3 regions of the Arthrobacter sp. BK1 genome follow, and region 1 is predicted to be linked to each of the others. Evidence: riboswitches for the same ligand, from Rfam matches in the RefSeq annotation. Region 1 holds a riboswitch; each other region holds the start of a gene.
The links. Region 1 has a riboswitch for thiamine pyrophosphate ahead of thiD (bifunctional hydroxymethylpyrimidine kinase/phosphomethylpyrimidine kinase). Riboswitches for the same ligand answer to the same signal wherever they lie in the genome.
Positions count from the first base shown of each region.

Region 2: it holds a riboswitch for thiamine pyrophosphate, as region 1 does, so the genes downstream of both, thiO (glycine oxidase ThiO) here and thiD (bifunctional hydroxymethylpyrimidine kinase/phosphomethylpyrimidine kinase) in region 1, are expected to answer to the same signal.
Region 3: it holds a riboswitch for thiamine pyrophosphate, as region 1 does, so the genes downstream of both, AC1MCA_RS11725 (ECF transporter S component) here and thiD (bifunctional hydroxymethylpyrimidine kinase/phosphomethylpyrimidine kinase) in region 1, are expected to answer to the same signal.

Region 1 covers NZ_CM155263.1:4,130,653-4,135,503, reverse strand. Annotated here, with positions in the region: gene obgE (GTPase ObgE) at 1-848, opposite strand, end outside; gene rpmA (50S ribosomal protein L27) at 965-1,228, opposite strand; gene rplU (50S ribosomal protein L21) at 1,289-1,597, opposite strand; gene thiD (bifunctional hydroxymethylpyrimidine kinase/phosphomethylpyrimidine kinase) at 1,870-3,348, opposite strand; TPP riboswitch at 3,465-3,562, opposite strand; gene AC1MCA_RS18915 (Rne/Rng family ribonuclease) at 3,704-4,851, opposite strand, start outside.
Region 2 covers NZ_CM155263.1:3,686,187-3,691,037, forward strand. Annotated here, with positions in the region: gene AC1MCA_RS16895 (RNB domain-containing ribonuclease) at 1-397, opposite strand, end outside; gene thiE (thiamine phosphate synthase) at 476-1,222, opposite strand; TPP riboswitch at 1,250-1,370, shown strand; gene thiO (glycine oxidase ThiO) at 1,365-2,615, shown strand; gene thiS (sulfur carrier protein ThiS) at 2,612-2,848, shown strand; gene AC1MCA_RS16915 (thiazole synthase) at 2,853-3,674, shown strand; gene AC1MCA_RS16920 (4a-hydroxytetrahydrobiopterin dehydratase) at 3,734-4,405, shown strand; gene AC1MCA_RS16925 (hypothetical protein) at 4,436-4,738, opposite strand; gene AC1MCA_RS16930 (DUF3107 domain-containing protein) at 4,751-4,851, opposite strand, start outside.
Region 3 covers NZ_CM155263.1:2,586,672-2,591,522, forward strand. Annotated here, with positions in the region: gene AC1MCA_RS11695 (Na+/H+ antiporter subunit D) at 1-142, shown strand, start outside; gene AC1MCA_RS11700 (Na+/H+ antiporter subunit E) at 139-684, shown strand; gene AC1MCA_RS11705 (MrpF/PhaF family protein) at 681-959, shown strand; gene mnhG (monovalent cation/H(+) antiporter subunit G) at 949-1,356, shown strand; gene AC1MCA_RS11715 (DUF4235 domain-containing protein) at 1,458-1,721, opposite strand; gene AC1MCA_RS11720 (heme-degrading domain-containing protein) at 1,856-2,401, opposite strand; TPP riboswitch at 2,459-2,601, shown strand; gene AC1MCA_RS11725 (ECF transporter S component) at 2,669-3,322, shown strand; gene AC1MCA_RS11730 (ABC transporter ATP-binding protein) at 3,322-4,851, shown strand, end outside.

The DNA.
Region 1 (4,851 bases):
ACAACTTCGCCGTCAGTGCCGGCGTAGCTCATGTCCACGGCGTACTTTTCCAGTTCGGCCTCGATAATGGCCAGGTCGGAGAGAGGGTCGCGGTCGGCTTCAAGCGTGCCGCAGTCCAGCACATGCACCAGTGCGGCGCAGCGCTCCACGTGGCGCAGGAAGTGGTGGCCCAGGCCCTTGCCTTCGCTGGCGCCTTCGATCAGGCCCGGGACGTCGGCGATGGTGAAGCGGATATCGCCGGCCTGGACAACGCCGAGGTTGGGGATAAGCGTGGTGAACGGGTAGTCGGCGATCTTGGGCCGCGCGGCGGACATGGCCGCGATCAGGCTGGACTTGCCGGCAGAGGGGAAGCCCACCAGGGCGATATCCGCAATGGACTTCAGTTCCAGCACAACGTCGCTGGACTCGCCCTCGATGCCGAGGAGCGCAAAGCCCGGGGCCCGGCGCTTCTGGGAGGACAGCGATGCGTTGCCCAGGCCGCCCTGGCCGCCGGCAGCCGCGACGTACTCGGCGCCTTCACCCACGAGGTCAGCGAGGACGGTTCCGTCCTTGGACTTGACTACGGTGCCGTCAGGGACAGGAAGGATGAGGGTCTCGCCGCTCTTCCCGCCGCGCCAGTCGCCCATGCCGGGGCCGCCGTTGGTGGCGTGGCGGTGGGGGGCGTGGTGGTAATCCAAAAGCGTGGTGGTCTGGTGGTCCACACGGAGGATGACGTCGCCGCCGTCGCCGCCGTTGCCGCCGTCGGGTCCGCCGAGAGGCTTGAACTTCTCGCGGTGGACCGAGACACAGCCGTGGCCGCCGGTACCGCCGGATACGTGCAGTACTACCCGGTCTACAAAGCTCGCCACGTGGATCTCCTCAGTGCTGTTTCCTGGACGCCCGCAGGCACCAAGACGATTGTAATGCGGTTAAAAGAACAGTGGAGCGGACCAACAGGTCCGCTCCACCACTTCAGAACTATTTGTTACTCTGCGGCTGCAGCAGCAACGATGTTGACTACGCGGCGACCGCGGCGGGTGCCGAATTCGACAGCTCCCGGGGTCAGTGCGAACAGGGTGTCGTCGCCGCCACGGCCTACGCCGGCGCCCGGGTGGAAGTGGGTGCCGCGCTGGCGGACGATGATCTCGCCTGCGGAAACTACCTGGCCGCCGAAGCGCTTGACGCCGAGGTACTGGGCGTTGGAGTCACGACCGTTGCGAGTGGAGCTCGCGCCTTTTTTATGTGCCATTTGAAATGCCTGCCTCTAAATTCTGGGGAATCTGCTGAAAACCTGAACAGTAACGAAAGGTTACTTGATACCAGTGATCTTGACCTTGGTCAGTTCCTGACGGTGACCCTGGCGCTTCTTGTAACCGGTCTTGTTCTTGAACTTCTGGATGACGATCTTCGGACCGCGAAGGTCATTGAGGATCTCAGCCGTGACAGTTACCTTGGCCAGGTCCGCAGCTGCGGCAGTGACCTTCTCACCGTCGACCAGGAGCAGGACGGGCAGCTCAATGGTGCTGCCAGCTCCACCGGCGACGCGGTTGAGGGTAACGAAGTCTCCAACGGAGACCTTCTCTTGCCGGCCGCCTGCGCGGACAATCGCGTACACCACTTGGGAACTCACTTCTCTCGACGTTTATTACTAGATTTGCGTGCGGAACCTGGGTCCATAATTGGCTGGGCTCTCGCTGTGCCTCAACGCCGTGGGGTCGTAACCCAAGTGTTGGCGTAAGCACCGAAGATCTAGAATACGCTAATTTTGCCTTCGGCCGCAAATGAGGCTGGTTACGGCCGGTTGACTGTGATAGGACCCACAAACAGGTACTGCACCGACAACCAGGAACCGTGCCCGACTATCGTACCGGCTGGAACCGCCGTTGACGTTCAGGCGTGCAGGCGTGGCGCGTCGAAGAATTCCACTTCGAAGCGGCAGGACTGGCCGAAGGCTGCCATCATGGCTGCCCTCTCGTCCTCCGAGCCGCTGCGGCCCGCGTCGTCTGCCATGGCGATGGCCTCCCGGGTGGCCTGCGCGAAGTCCTCGTCTGCGTAGGTCCGCAGCCATTCGGCGTAGGGGTGCGACGCGGGGGCGCCGGCAGCGATGAACTCCCCGTGAAGCGTCTGCCCCACTTCGGCGTACAGCCAGAAGCACGGAAGGACAGCAGCCACCAGCACGGCGTAGCTGCCTGAGGTTGAGGCCGCCAGCAGGTGGTCCACGTAGGACTTGGTGACCGGCCCCAGGCCCGGCTCCACTGCGCGGGAACTGAGCCAGCTCCGGTGCAGCTCGGACTCGACCTCGAGGCACTGCTGCGCGGAGCGGGCCCAGAACAGCTGGGCCGCCTCAGTGGGCGCCAGCGCGCTGGCGCGGGCCAGCACCCGTGAGTAACCGTTGAGGTAGATGGCGTCCTGCGCGAGGTAGTAGGTGAACTGCGCCTCTCCCAGCGTGCCGGCCGCGAGGTCACGGATGAACTCCAGCCCATAGATGGATTCCAGCTCAGGAGCGGCTTCCCCGCGCAGGAGTTCAGCGAATTCGCCCTTATCCAGCTCCCGCTTCCGGTGGTGGAAGTGGTGGACCGGGCCGTTGCCGCCGCCAACGTCAAGCTGGCCGGAGGCCTGGAGCGCGCCGGCCAGCCAGGGCTTCACCTGGCGCAGCGAGGCTTCCCAGTCGCCCAGCCGGGCCTGCACGGCAGCCATTGCCGATGACAGCGAGCAGCCGGTGCCGTGGCTGTTCGGCGTGGGTACGCGCTCCCCCGCAAACTCCACCACCTCCTGCGAAAGCAGTCCCCCGGCATTGACCAGGGCGTCCGGGCAAGTATCGCCGTCGAGGTGCCCTCCCTTGACCAGGATGGTGGCGCCGGTGGCGGCAGATAGCCGGCGTCCTTGCCCCAGGGCCTCTTCCCAGTCCTGCGCCTGCGGCTCGCCGAGAAGAAGGGCGAGTTCCACCAGGTTTGGTGTGATCAGGTCCGCGAGCTGAAGCAGTTCCCCCAGGGCATCTTCAGCCGATTCCTTCAGGAGCCTGTCCCCGCTGGTGGCGACCATTACCGGGTCCAGGACGACGACGGCGGGGCGGACTTTTTCGAGCCACCCACGAACCACCGCTATCACCTCAGCTTCGCCCAGCATGCCGATCTTGACGGCGTCGATGGTGATGTCGTCACTGATGGCCTCAAGCTGCTCGGCCAGGAAGGCAGCGGGCGGGACGTGGACGGCCCGCACTCCCCGGGTGTTCTGGGCGGTCAGGGCGGTGATGGCGGCCATCCCGTAGCCGCCGAATGCTGCAATGCTTTTCAGGTCCGCCTGGATGCCGGCACCGCCTGATGGATCAGAGCCCGCGATTGACAGAACGCGCGGAATTTCCCGCCGCACGTGGCCGGCCCTGGGCCGGCTTTGCGGTGCCTGGGCCGGGGTGGGTGCTTGGCCCCGGGTGGGTGCGGGAGAAGGCGCCGCTGCGGAGACGCCGGCAGCCGGGGACAGGACAAGAGTAGAAGCCAAGGAGACATCCCTTCGCCGGTGCTAACCGGACAGGTTCAACGGGTCTGGATCTCAGCCGGCACTGTGCGCGGCACCCCGTGTCAGTGGTTCAGCCTAGCGTTTCGCGCAGGCTCCGGCCTTCCGTGACGTTATGGGACAGCGCCTGCATCCCGCGGGCCGCCGGTTAACGCGCGATGCCCGGCCCCGCCTGTGAAGAACAGGCGCGGCCGGGCATCCCGGACCTGGTTGGTCAGAGCTCTGAGGCCGGAACCCCTACACCGAGGATGATGGGCGCCTCCGCAGCCGGTTTGTCAGCAACGGCAACCTTGGCGGGTTCCGGTGCCTTGGCGGCGTGGGAGTGCCCGGTGGCAGCCACCGGAGCGGCCTCGTGATGCTCCACCGAAGTGGCATTGGCTGCGCCCTGGGCTCGGCTGGCACTGCGGTTACGCCGCGGGCGGCGGTTGCGTGACTGGTCCGCGGTGTGGTCCGAGTAGTCCTTCTCCTCCGCGGCGGGCTGCCGGCGTGCCGGCTCGCTGGCGGCAGGAAGAGTCTCGGCCGGTGCTGCGACTGCCGGCTTGGATTCAGCAGCCGCGGCTTCAGCACCAGTGGCTTCAGGCCCAGTGGCTTCAGGCCCGGCAACCGGCGCCCCCAGATTGGCAAAGGCCTCGGCAAGACGGTCCAGCGTCAGGGCAGGCGACTGCGGGTGGTCCGCGTGGTGCTCTACGAAGGGCAGGACAACCTGCTCTCCGCCGAAGGTCAGCACTGCACCGGGGCGTCCGGCAGAGTCGGTTTCGGTCCGTTCCGCCGTTGCTGCTGCCGGTGACGTGGCCGGTGCCGGTGAAGGTGCCGGCGCTGTTGCCTTCGCCGGTGCCCCTGCGGCAGCCTGGCCTGCGGCGCTGATTGCCTGTGCCACCTCGTCTTCGTGCAGGTGTGCAGCATGTGCGGCAGCGGCGATGTTTGCCAGTGCCGCCCTGGTGGCCTCCGCCTTGGCGTGGCGCTCGGCGTCGCTGGGGTCAGGGTGGACCGTATGGATCTGAACCGGGGCGGCCGGCGCGACGTCGAGGGGCTGGCCGCCGCGGCCACGGCGGCGCTTGCGGTCGTTGCGGCCGCCGGGCTGGCTGTCTCCGCGGGTCACATCCATGCGCTGGTCAGGGCGCTGATCGGTGCGCGGCGCGTCCGCGCGGTGGCTGTCTGCACGCTGCACATGGTGTTCGGCAGCGACAGTATTGGCCCGGCGATGTTCCACGGGGTCGTCGTGGGTGACGATTCCGCGGCCGGCACAGGTTTCGCACTGCTCCCCGAAGACCTCCAGGAGCCCCGTGCCCATCCGTTTGCGCGTCATCTGGACCAGGCCCAGCGATGTCACTTCGGCGACCTGGTGCTTGGTGCGGTCGCGGC
Region 2 (4,851 bases), 440 kb from region 1:
CTCCCTCGCTGATGACCTCCGGGTGCAGCGGGATGCGGCCGTCGGGAGCGTAGAACGTCTGGCCACGCCGGCGGGTCTCTGCGTCGAGGCCGCCTCCGGGGCGGACGAAGGACGGCACGTCGGCGATGGCGTACAGGACGCGGTATCCGGCGTCGTCACGCTCAATGAACAGCGCCTGGTCAAGATCCGTGGACGATGCCGGATCGACGGTGAGGAACTCGATGTGTGTCAGGTCCGCTTCAGGCAGTTCGTGTGAGGCGACGGCGGCCTCGGCGTCCCGGACCGCCTCCTCCGGGTAGGGTCCCGGCAGCTCCAGCTCAGTCCGAAGTGCACTCAGAGCCGCTTCCAGGGCGTTGGTGTGTTCGCGGACGTAGGGAGCCAAACGATGATGTGACACAAAAATCAGACTAACCCGATTTTCGCGGATCGTGCACGCCTTGGCCCGGCCGGCGGCTGGGTTTTCAGGCCGCCGGTATCAGACGGCACCCCCGTCCAGGGCTGCCAGGAGCGCTGCGGCCGCTGCCGCTGGATCGGAAGCCTCCGTGATGGCACGCACCACCACAATCCTGCCGGCCCCGGCGGCCACCACCTGTTCGACGTTGTCCAGATCGATTCCACCGATTGCGAACCACGGTACGGTGGCCTGCTCGCCGCCGGCCGCCCGTACCGCCTCGGCGGCGTACCGCACCAGGTCAAGGCCGACGGCGGCCCGCCCGGGCTTGGTGGGTGTGGCCCACACCGGACCGACACAGAAATAGTCCAGGCCGCCGTCGGGCGTGGACAGGGCGGACGAGAGCCGGAGCGCGCCCTCCACCTGTTCCGTGGTGTGCGTGGAAAGCCCGATCAGCCCGTTCGCACCAAGCAGCGAGCGGGCCGATGCCACCGGCAGATCCTGCTGCCCGATGTGGAAGACCGGCGCGCCCGAAAGCAGCGCAATGTCCGCTCGGTCATTGACCGCCCACAGCCGCCCGTGGCGTTCGGCTGCCGCCCGGAGCACCGCCAAAAGTTCCAGTTCCTCGGCCGCCTCGATCCCCTTGTCGCGGAGCTGGATGATGTCCACGCCGCCGGCAAACGCCGCTTCGACGAACTCGCCAAAGTCCCCGCGGTCCCGGCGTGCATCGGTGCAGAGGTAGAGCCTGGCACTGACGGGGAGGCCGCTGGCGGGATCCGGTGTGGAGCCGGCGGCGGATGTGCTGGAAGAGGGTGCGGAAGTCACGTTCATGGAAGCCAGCCTAATTCCCCTAAACTGGGCGGGTACTGCGGGAGCCCGTAGCAGCCGTCATAAAGCTGCCGGGCTGAGAGGGCATCAGAGCCGACCGCTTGACCTGATCCGGCTAGTACCGGCGTAGGGAAGGAACCCCTTGATGCTTCACGCTGAGCAGACAATCCATGCTGACGTGGCGGTGATCGGCGGTGGAGTCGTCGGCCATTGCATTGCCTGGGAAGCGAGGCGCTCGGGCCGCTCTGTGGCCGTGATCGACGACGCCCCGGGGCAGGGCGCCAGCTGGGCGGCGGCCGGTATGCTCGCCCCGGTCAGTGAACTCCACTACCAGGAGGAAAATCTCCTCGAACTGATGCTCGAGGCGTCCAGCCTGTGGCCGGCTTTTGCGGCCGCCCTTGCGGCGGCGGGAGCCCCGGACCCCGGCTACCTGACGACGCCGACCCTCGCCGTCGGCGCGGACGCTGCAGACCGCCGGGCCCTGATGGACCTGCGTACAGTGCAGCAGGCCAACGGCCTCCTGGTTGAACCCCTCACCATCCGCGGGGCGAGGGCCAAGGAGAGCCTCCTCAGTCCGGCCATCTCCTGCGCTTTGGAAATTGCCGCGGACCACCAGGTGGATCCCCGGAAGCTGGTGGCGTCCCTGCGGGAGCTGCTGGCCACCCATGAGCCAGGCGCAGGAAGCGCTGTTGACGGGGCCGCCGGAGGATTCGCCGTGGCGGACCGGGCCACGGCGATCCTCTGGGCAGACGGCCGCGTCACCGGGGTGAGGCTGGCCCGCGGAGGAACCATCCGTGCCCGCGAGACCATTGTGGCCAACGGATTGCAGGCGGCCGCTCTTGAGGGCCTGCCGGAAGGCCTGCACCTTCCCCTCCGGCCTGTTCATGGCGACATCCTGCGGCTGGCCGTTCCCCGGCACCTCCGCCCGCTGGTCACTTCCACTGTCCGCGGACTGGTCCACGGGGTGCCGGTCTATCTGGTTCCGCGCCAGGACGGCACGGTGGTGATCGGCGCCACCCAGCGTGAGGACGCGCTGTCAGCGGGGGAGGGGGCGGCGGGGGACCTTGCCGCAACGGCTTCGGCCGTCTCCGCCGGCGGCGTCTACCAACTGCTGCGTGATGCCCAGGTCCTGGTGCCGGCAGTGTCGGAGCTGGAACTCCTCGAAAGTACCGCCAGGGCGCGCCCCGCCACCCCGGACAACGCACCCCTCCTGGGGCGGGTCACCGGCATCCATGGGCTGATCATCGCCACCGGGTTCTTCCGCCACGGTGTGCTGCTCGCTCCTGCGGCGGCAGCCATCTGCCGGGACCTGATGGACGGCCGGGAGGACCAGCGCTGGGAAGCCATGGGTCCCACCAGGTTTTCACGTACGCACCAGCAAAAGGAATCAGCATGAACATCATCCTCAACGGCTCCCGCCATGCCGTGGCCGACGACGCCTCCATCACCGCCCTGGTCAGCCAGGTCACCGGCCGTCCCCTCTCAGCCGGCGGCCAGGCGACCGACGGCCGGAAACTTGGCGTGGCCGTGGCCCGCAATTCCGAAGTAGTACCCCGCAGCCAGTGGTTCGTCACAGCGCTCGCCGAGGGTGACGACGTCGAACTCGTTACTGCAGTCCAGGGAGGCTGACACCATGACGGAAACCGGCACCATCCCCACAAGTGGAAAAGAAAAGGCAGTGCCCAACGACCCCCTGATCATCGACGGCGTCGGGCTCGGTTCCCGCCTGATCATGGGCACCGGTGGCGCCCCGAGCCTGGACGGCTTGGGCGCGGCACTGCTGGCCTCGGGCACCGAACTGACCACGGTGGCCATGAGGCGCTATTCGCCGGCCGAATCGGGATCCCTGTTCCAGCTCCTGGTGGATCACGGGATCCGGGTCCTGCCCAACACGGCAGGCTGTTTCACCTCCCGCGATGCGGTCATGACGGCTGAACTGGCCCGCGAGGCGCTCGAGACCGACTGGATCAAGCTGGAAGTCATCGCCGACGAACAGACCCTGCTGCCGGACGCCGTGGAGCTGCTTGACGCCACGGAACAGCTGGTGAACCGGGGTTTCAAGGTTTTCGCCTATACCAACGATGACCCGGTCCTTGCCCTTCGGCTGGAGAACCTCGGTGCCACTGCTGTGATGCCGCTGGGCGCTCCGATCGGGACGGGCCTGGGTATCCTCAACCCGCACAACATCGAACTGATTGTTTCGCGGGCGTCGGTTCCCGTGGTGCTGGACGCCGGCATTGGGACGGCATCGGACGCTGCCCTGGCCATGGAACTGGGCTGCGATGCGGTACTGCTGGCCACCGCGGTCACGCGCGCCCAGAACCCGGCCCTGATGGGCGAAGCCTTTAAACACGCCGTTATCGCCGGTAGGCTGGCGAAAGCGGCCGGCAGGATACCGCGCCGCGAGCACGCCCTGGCGTCATCGGCCATGGAAGGCCGGGCAGAGTTCCTCTAGGCAGGTGCCTGCTGCCATTCGCCGGGCCGGGCTCTGGAGCGCGAGCCAAGGAGGCCGCTGTGGCCGGCAAGGAAGACATACTCACCAGGGACCATATCGACGCCGTCCTGGCAACACTGCCGGACTGGCGGTACCGGCTCGGTGGTCTGGTCACTGTCTACAAGGCGCCGACGTCGGCCGCGGCACTCGAGCTGATTGCCGCCGTCGGACGTTCCGCGGAAGAACAGAACCATCACCCTGATCTGGACTGGCGGTACAACCGCGTGTTCATCCGCTACACCTCCCACGACGCCGGAGGCGAGGTCACCGGGCGTGATGTTGCCGCTGCGGAGGCAGCCAGTGCCGCCGCTGCCGCAGTGGGCGCTGAGGCCCAGCCCGGGCTGTTCCGGACGGTGGAGGTCGCCATCGATACAGCTGACCCCGCGGAAATCGCCGACGTCTGGCGGGTCGCGCTGGGATATAAAAAGACCGCGGGCGGGGATTTGGTGGACCCATACGGCCGTGGGCCGAACATCTGGTTCCAGGAGACCCGGACGCCCAACAACAACAGGCTCCATCTGGATGTGCACTGGAGCCAGGCCGAATCCGGGCCGGTCCTTGAGAAGACCGCGGCAACCGGGGCCTTAATGAACCATGACCACGCACCCGATTGGGTGGTGGTCACGGATGCGCAGGGAAACCGGCTCTGCGTATGCACCGAGGCAGGCGCCCAGCCGGGGCGCCCGTCCTGAGCGGCGCACCGTGCCGATCCGGAGCGCCGGCTACAGCCTGAGGGCCTGTGTCAGCCGCATGGTGTCGTGGCGGGTGCGTGCCCGGCCAAGGTAAATGACAGCTCCAATGGCCGCCGCCGTGCCGAGAACCATCGGCAGGACCCAAGGGATCCAGGTCAGCCCCGGCTTGTAGCCCAAACCTGCCGCCATGAAAATGATCCAGCTGAACGCGCCCACGGCAACGGCAACCCCTGCGGGCAGCCCCATGCCGTACCGGGTATGGCGTTTGTCATTTGCCCAGACGATAAAACCGGCGGCCGCTGTCGCGAGGACAACAATGGTGAGCGAAAGCATGGATGCCTGCGGTTAGAACTGGCCGAAACCGACGCGGCGGGCTTCTTCGGCACCGATTTCCACGTAGCCCAGGGCATTGCCGGGAACGATGATGACGCGTCCCTTGTCATCCG
Region 3 (4,851 bases), 1.5 Mb from region 1:
CACCGTTTTTGCCGGCCCGCTTTTCGGCGTCGCTGACCAGGCCGCCCAGGAAATGCTGGACCGGACCTCATATATCCAGGCCGTGCTGGGCGAGGACGCCCCTGTTCCTGCGCTTGCGCTGAAGGCCGGAGGCGGAAAGTGAGCCGCCGCCGGATTTCCCTGCGGCAGGAGCTTCCTCTGCTCGTGTGGCTGGTCCTAGTCTGGGGCGCCCTGTGGCAGGACTTCAGCCCGGGAAACCTGCTTTTCGGGGCGCTGCTGGCAGTGCTGGTGGCGCGGATGTTTTACCTGCCCCCGGTGGAACTGAGCGGCCGCTTCAATGTCCTCCACGCAGTGCCGTTCGCCCTGCAGTTCCTGGCCAAGGTGGTGGCCGCCAGCATCGACGTGATGTACCTGGCCGCTGTCCGCGGGCCGAAGGTGATCAGCGCCGTCGTCGCGGTCAAACTGCGCAGCCACCAGGACCTGATGGTCACAGCCACAGGTCACGTTATTTCCCTGATCCCCGGTTCCCTGGTGGTGGAAGTGGACCGCTCCACCTCCACCCTGTACCTCCACGCACTCAACATCAACACCCCTGACGAGGTGGAGAAACTGCGCCAGGAAGTCAGGGCCATCGAGGCAGGACTGATCCGGATCATGGGCACACCGGAAGAACTCGAAACCATCCGGCAGGAGGCCGCAGCATGATGCAGACCGTCCTGGCTGTCACAGCAGTCATTCTCTCGCTGGCCGCCGCGGGAGCCATCATCAGGATTGCCCGCGGACCCTCACTGCTGGACCGCGTGCTGGCCTCGGATGTCCTGCTTGCCATCCTCGGTGCCGCTTTGTGCATCGATATGGCGGTCAACCGGCACCTGAACAACCTGATGCTGCTGGTGGCGCTGTCCATTGTGGGCTTCATCGGCTCGGCAACAGTGGCGCGCTTCGTGGCGGGCCGGCGGGAGCAGCCCAATGAATCCTGAAGCCAGCCTGGTGGACAACATCATCGACACCACATCGGCCGTTTTTATGGTGGTGGGCGCTCTCATGTCCCTGGCCGCCGCCGTCGGTCTCCTGCGTTTTCCGGATCTGATGAGCCGGATGCACGCGGCCACCAAACCGCAGGTCCTGGGCCTGTTCCTGCTGCTGGCATCCATAGGCCTTCAGATGCGCACCTGGTGGGTGTGGCCGGTTCTGCTGGTGGCATGGATCTTCCAGCTCCTCACGGTGCCGGTGTCCGCGCACATGGTGGGCCGCGCCGGTTACCGCACCAAGCACCTGCACCGGGAGCTGCTCAGTTCCGATGAACTGGAAGCCGTGGTTCAGAAGGCGGCACAGTCGGCCCGGGACGAAGGGTCCAACGCCGGCCGTCCGGACTGACAGCCAGCCTGACGGACTGGCTGCCGGCCCGGCCGGGCTGACACATCCAGCCTGACAGCCGGCCGGACTGATTGCCGGCCGAGCTGCCGGCGGTGCTACTGCTAGACGATGTCCTGGGACTTGGCGAACCGGGTGATGGCGCGCTGGGTGCCGCGGTTGGCGAGCACCTGGATGATGGTGCTGACCGAGGCCGAGATGAGTGCAAACGTCAGGGCTGACCGCAGGGTGGTGGGAGTGTCCTCGTGCTTGCCTGTGGGCGGTTTGCGGCCGGTGGACTTCTCCCACACGGCGTTGACTACCTTGGTGCCGAGAAATCCTGCGCCGAGGCTGACTCCGGTGCCAAGCAGCTTGATGAAAAGGTTCATTCGTGTAACTCCTAGCGGGCGGAAAACGGACTGACCTTAGCCTAGCCGCATCCGCGTGCCCGGCGCCCCTCAGCTGCCAGAGCCCTCAGAGAACGGGGCCGCTCAGCTCCCTGAGCCCACAGCTGCCGGAGCCCTCAGCTCCCGGTTCGCATGGACGCCAGGATCTCCCGCAGCGCCTCCACCACAAGATCGTGGTCCTCCTGCTGGGGCAGGCCCGAAACCGTCACGGTGGCCACGGCACCCACCCCGGCGACGTAGACGGGGAAGGAACCGCCGTGGGCCGCGTACGTGGACTCGTCGTACCAGCCCTGGTCCTCGAGCCGCCCGCCACCCAGCCGGCCGCGCAGCCCGACGAGTAATGAGGGAATCTCATACCGTGCGGCGGTGCGCTGCTTCGCGCGTATCCAGTGCTCGTTGTCCGGCGTGGCTCCGTCCAGCGCCACATGGAACAGGACCTGGTCAGCCTTGGTGATGTCGATGGCGATGGTCAGCTTCCGGCTCTTCCCCAGCTCCACCAGCAGGAGCCCCAGGTTGAGGGAGTCATCCTTGGTGAAACGCGGGAACTGCAGCTCGGAGATCTCACTATCGATCCGCGCTATCAGTGCCTCGAGGGCGGCGCGGGGCTGGTCCTCGGCGGAGTCGGGATCAAAGGCTGTCACGGACGAGGAGTCAGAGGTCATGGCCCACAATCTACCGGCCCGGCGGTGTAAACTGGACCACGCCCAACAGGGCAGATTTATTTACGACAGGGGAGCGCCGCCGTCGGGCATCACTGGCATTGCCAGGGAAACCAAGGGTGGGCGCTGAGAGTGCGGACAGCCGCAGACCCTCGAACCTGATCCGGTTAGTACCGGCGCAAGGGAGTCGAGTTCTCGAAGTGTCCGGCGACGGCGGCAACGCCGCGGGCCGGGTGCACTTTCCCCTCCTGTTCCTCAGGAGGACCACATATGAGCACTGCAGCATTGAATAAGAAGACCGGCAACACCTGGCGCGTCGTGGACATTGTGGTGGCCGCGCTTATCGCGATCGCCGGCGGCGTGATTTTCTGGGCATGGTCACAGGGCGCCGGCATTGTGTCCGCGCCGATGAACGCCGTTTACCCCCCGCTGACAGGCCTGCTGGCCGGCGGCTGGATGATCCCCGCGGTGCTGGGCATGCTTATCATCCGCAAGCCGGGCGCGGCGATCTTCTGCGAAACCGTCGCCGCCACCGGCGAACTCATCATGGGCTCCCAGTACGGCGCCACGGTGCTGATCTCCGGACTCCTCCAGGGCCTGGGCGCCGAGTTGGTGTTCTTCCTGCTGGTGTACGGCAAGTTCAGGTTCGGCTCGTTCCTGCACCAGAAGTACAACCTGATCGTCGCGTTGCTGGCCGGCGCCGGCGCGGGTCTGTTCTGCGGCCTGAACGACTCCTTCCTCCCGTGGGGCTGGAACATCGCCTACGAACCCGGTGACAAGCTCGCCTACATCCTGTTCTGCACTATCTCCGGCGCCGTGATTGCGGGCGCGCTGTCCTGGATCGCCACCCGCGGCCTGGCCCGGACCGGCGTGCTCAGCTCCTTCGCCTCACGAAAGGCAGCTTCGGAGCCTGTCTTCAGCTGATGACCGCTTCCGACGCCGGCACCGCGGCACTGGTGCGCCCCGCCGCGGTGACCGCGCGCGGTTGGGGCTGGCGCCACTCCGGCAGGTCAGCCCCTGCAGTCCAGGGGCTCGACCTCGACATCGCTCCGGGCGAGCGGGTGCTCCTGCTGGGCCCTTCCGGCGCGGGCAAATCCACGCTGCTGCACGCACTGGCCGGGGTGCTGGGGGATGAAGGGGACGACGCCGATGAGACCGGTTCGCTCCTGATCGACGGCGCTGCCCCCCGCGGGCAGCGCGGACGATCCGGGCTGATGCAGCAGGACCCGGAAACCCAGGTGGTCCTCTCGCGCCTCGGCGACGACGTCGCCTTCGGCGCCGAAAACCTGGCCGTTCCGCGGGACGAGATCTGGCGGCGGGTCCATGAAGCGCTCGACGACGTCGGGCTGCGAAGTGCCGACGGCGAGGAAGGTGCCGCACGGCGTGGTGCCACGCGGCTTCCGCTGGACCACCCGACGTCGGCCCTGTCCGGCGGGCAGAAGCAGCGCTTGGCGCTCGCCGGCATTTTGGCGATGCGGCCCGGGCTGATCCTGCTCGACGAACCGACGGCCAACCTCGATCCCGCCGGGGTGCTCGAAGTCCGTGACGCCGTGGGCCGCTGCCTGGACAAGACCGGCGCAACGCTGGTGGTGGTGGAACACCGGGTGTCCGTCTGGAAGGACCTGGTGGACCGGATTGTGGTGCTGCAGCCCGGCTCGGCCAACGCTTCGGCTGTCCTGCTGGACGGTCCGCCGGACCAGGTCCTCGCCGAGGCGCGGGAGATGCTGATCGGGGCCGGTGTCTGGGTGCCGGGGTACCTCCCCGATACGCGCAGCCGCACTTCCGCCGGCTCCGGCGACCTGCTGCTCGCCGCCGAAAACCTGGCCGTCTCCCGCGGGCGTCCGCGCCGCCGGGGCTTCAGGACCATCCCGCCGGTGCCGGTCCAGGAGGGCGTGACGGCACAGGTCCGGGCCGGCCAGGCACTGACGGTGACCGGTCCCAACGGGGCCGGGAAGTCCACGTTCGCGCTGACCCTCGCAGGACTGCTCGCGCCGGTCCGCGGCAAGGTTTCCGCCGCCGTGGATCTGAGCCTGGGAGCCGGGATCGACCCCTTCAGATGGAAAGCGAACCGTCTGATTTCGCGCATCGGAACGGTCTTCCAGGAACCCGAGCACCAGTTCGTCACCGGGCGTGTGCTGGATGAGCTGATGTTCGGCCCGCGTCACCTCGGGCATGGGGAGGAACGGGTGGATGAGCTGCTCGAACGGCTCCGCCTGACGCACCTGGTGGACGCGAATCCGTACACACTGTCCGGCGGCGAGAAGCGGCGGCTCTCCGTGGCTACGGTCCTGGCAGCGCACCCCAAGGTGCTGGTACTGGACGAGCCGACCTTCGGCCAGGATGCCAACACCTGGGCGGAGCTCGCGTCCTTCCTGTCTGAACTTCTCGATGCCGGAACGGCAGTGGTCTCGGTGACGCACGATCAGGAGTTCAGCGCGGTCCTGGGCGGTACG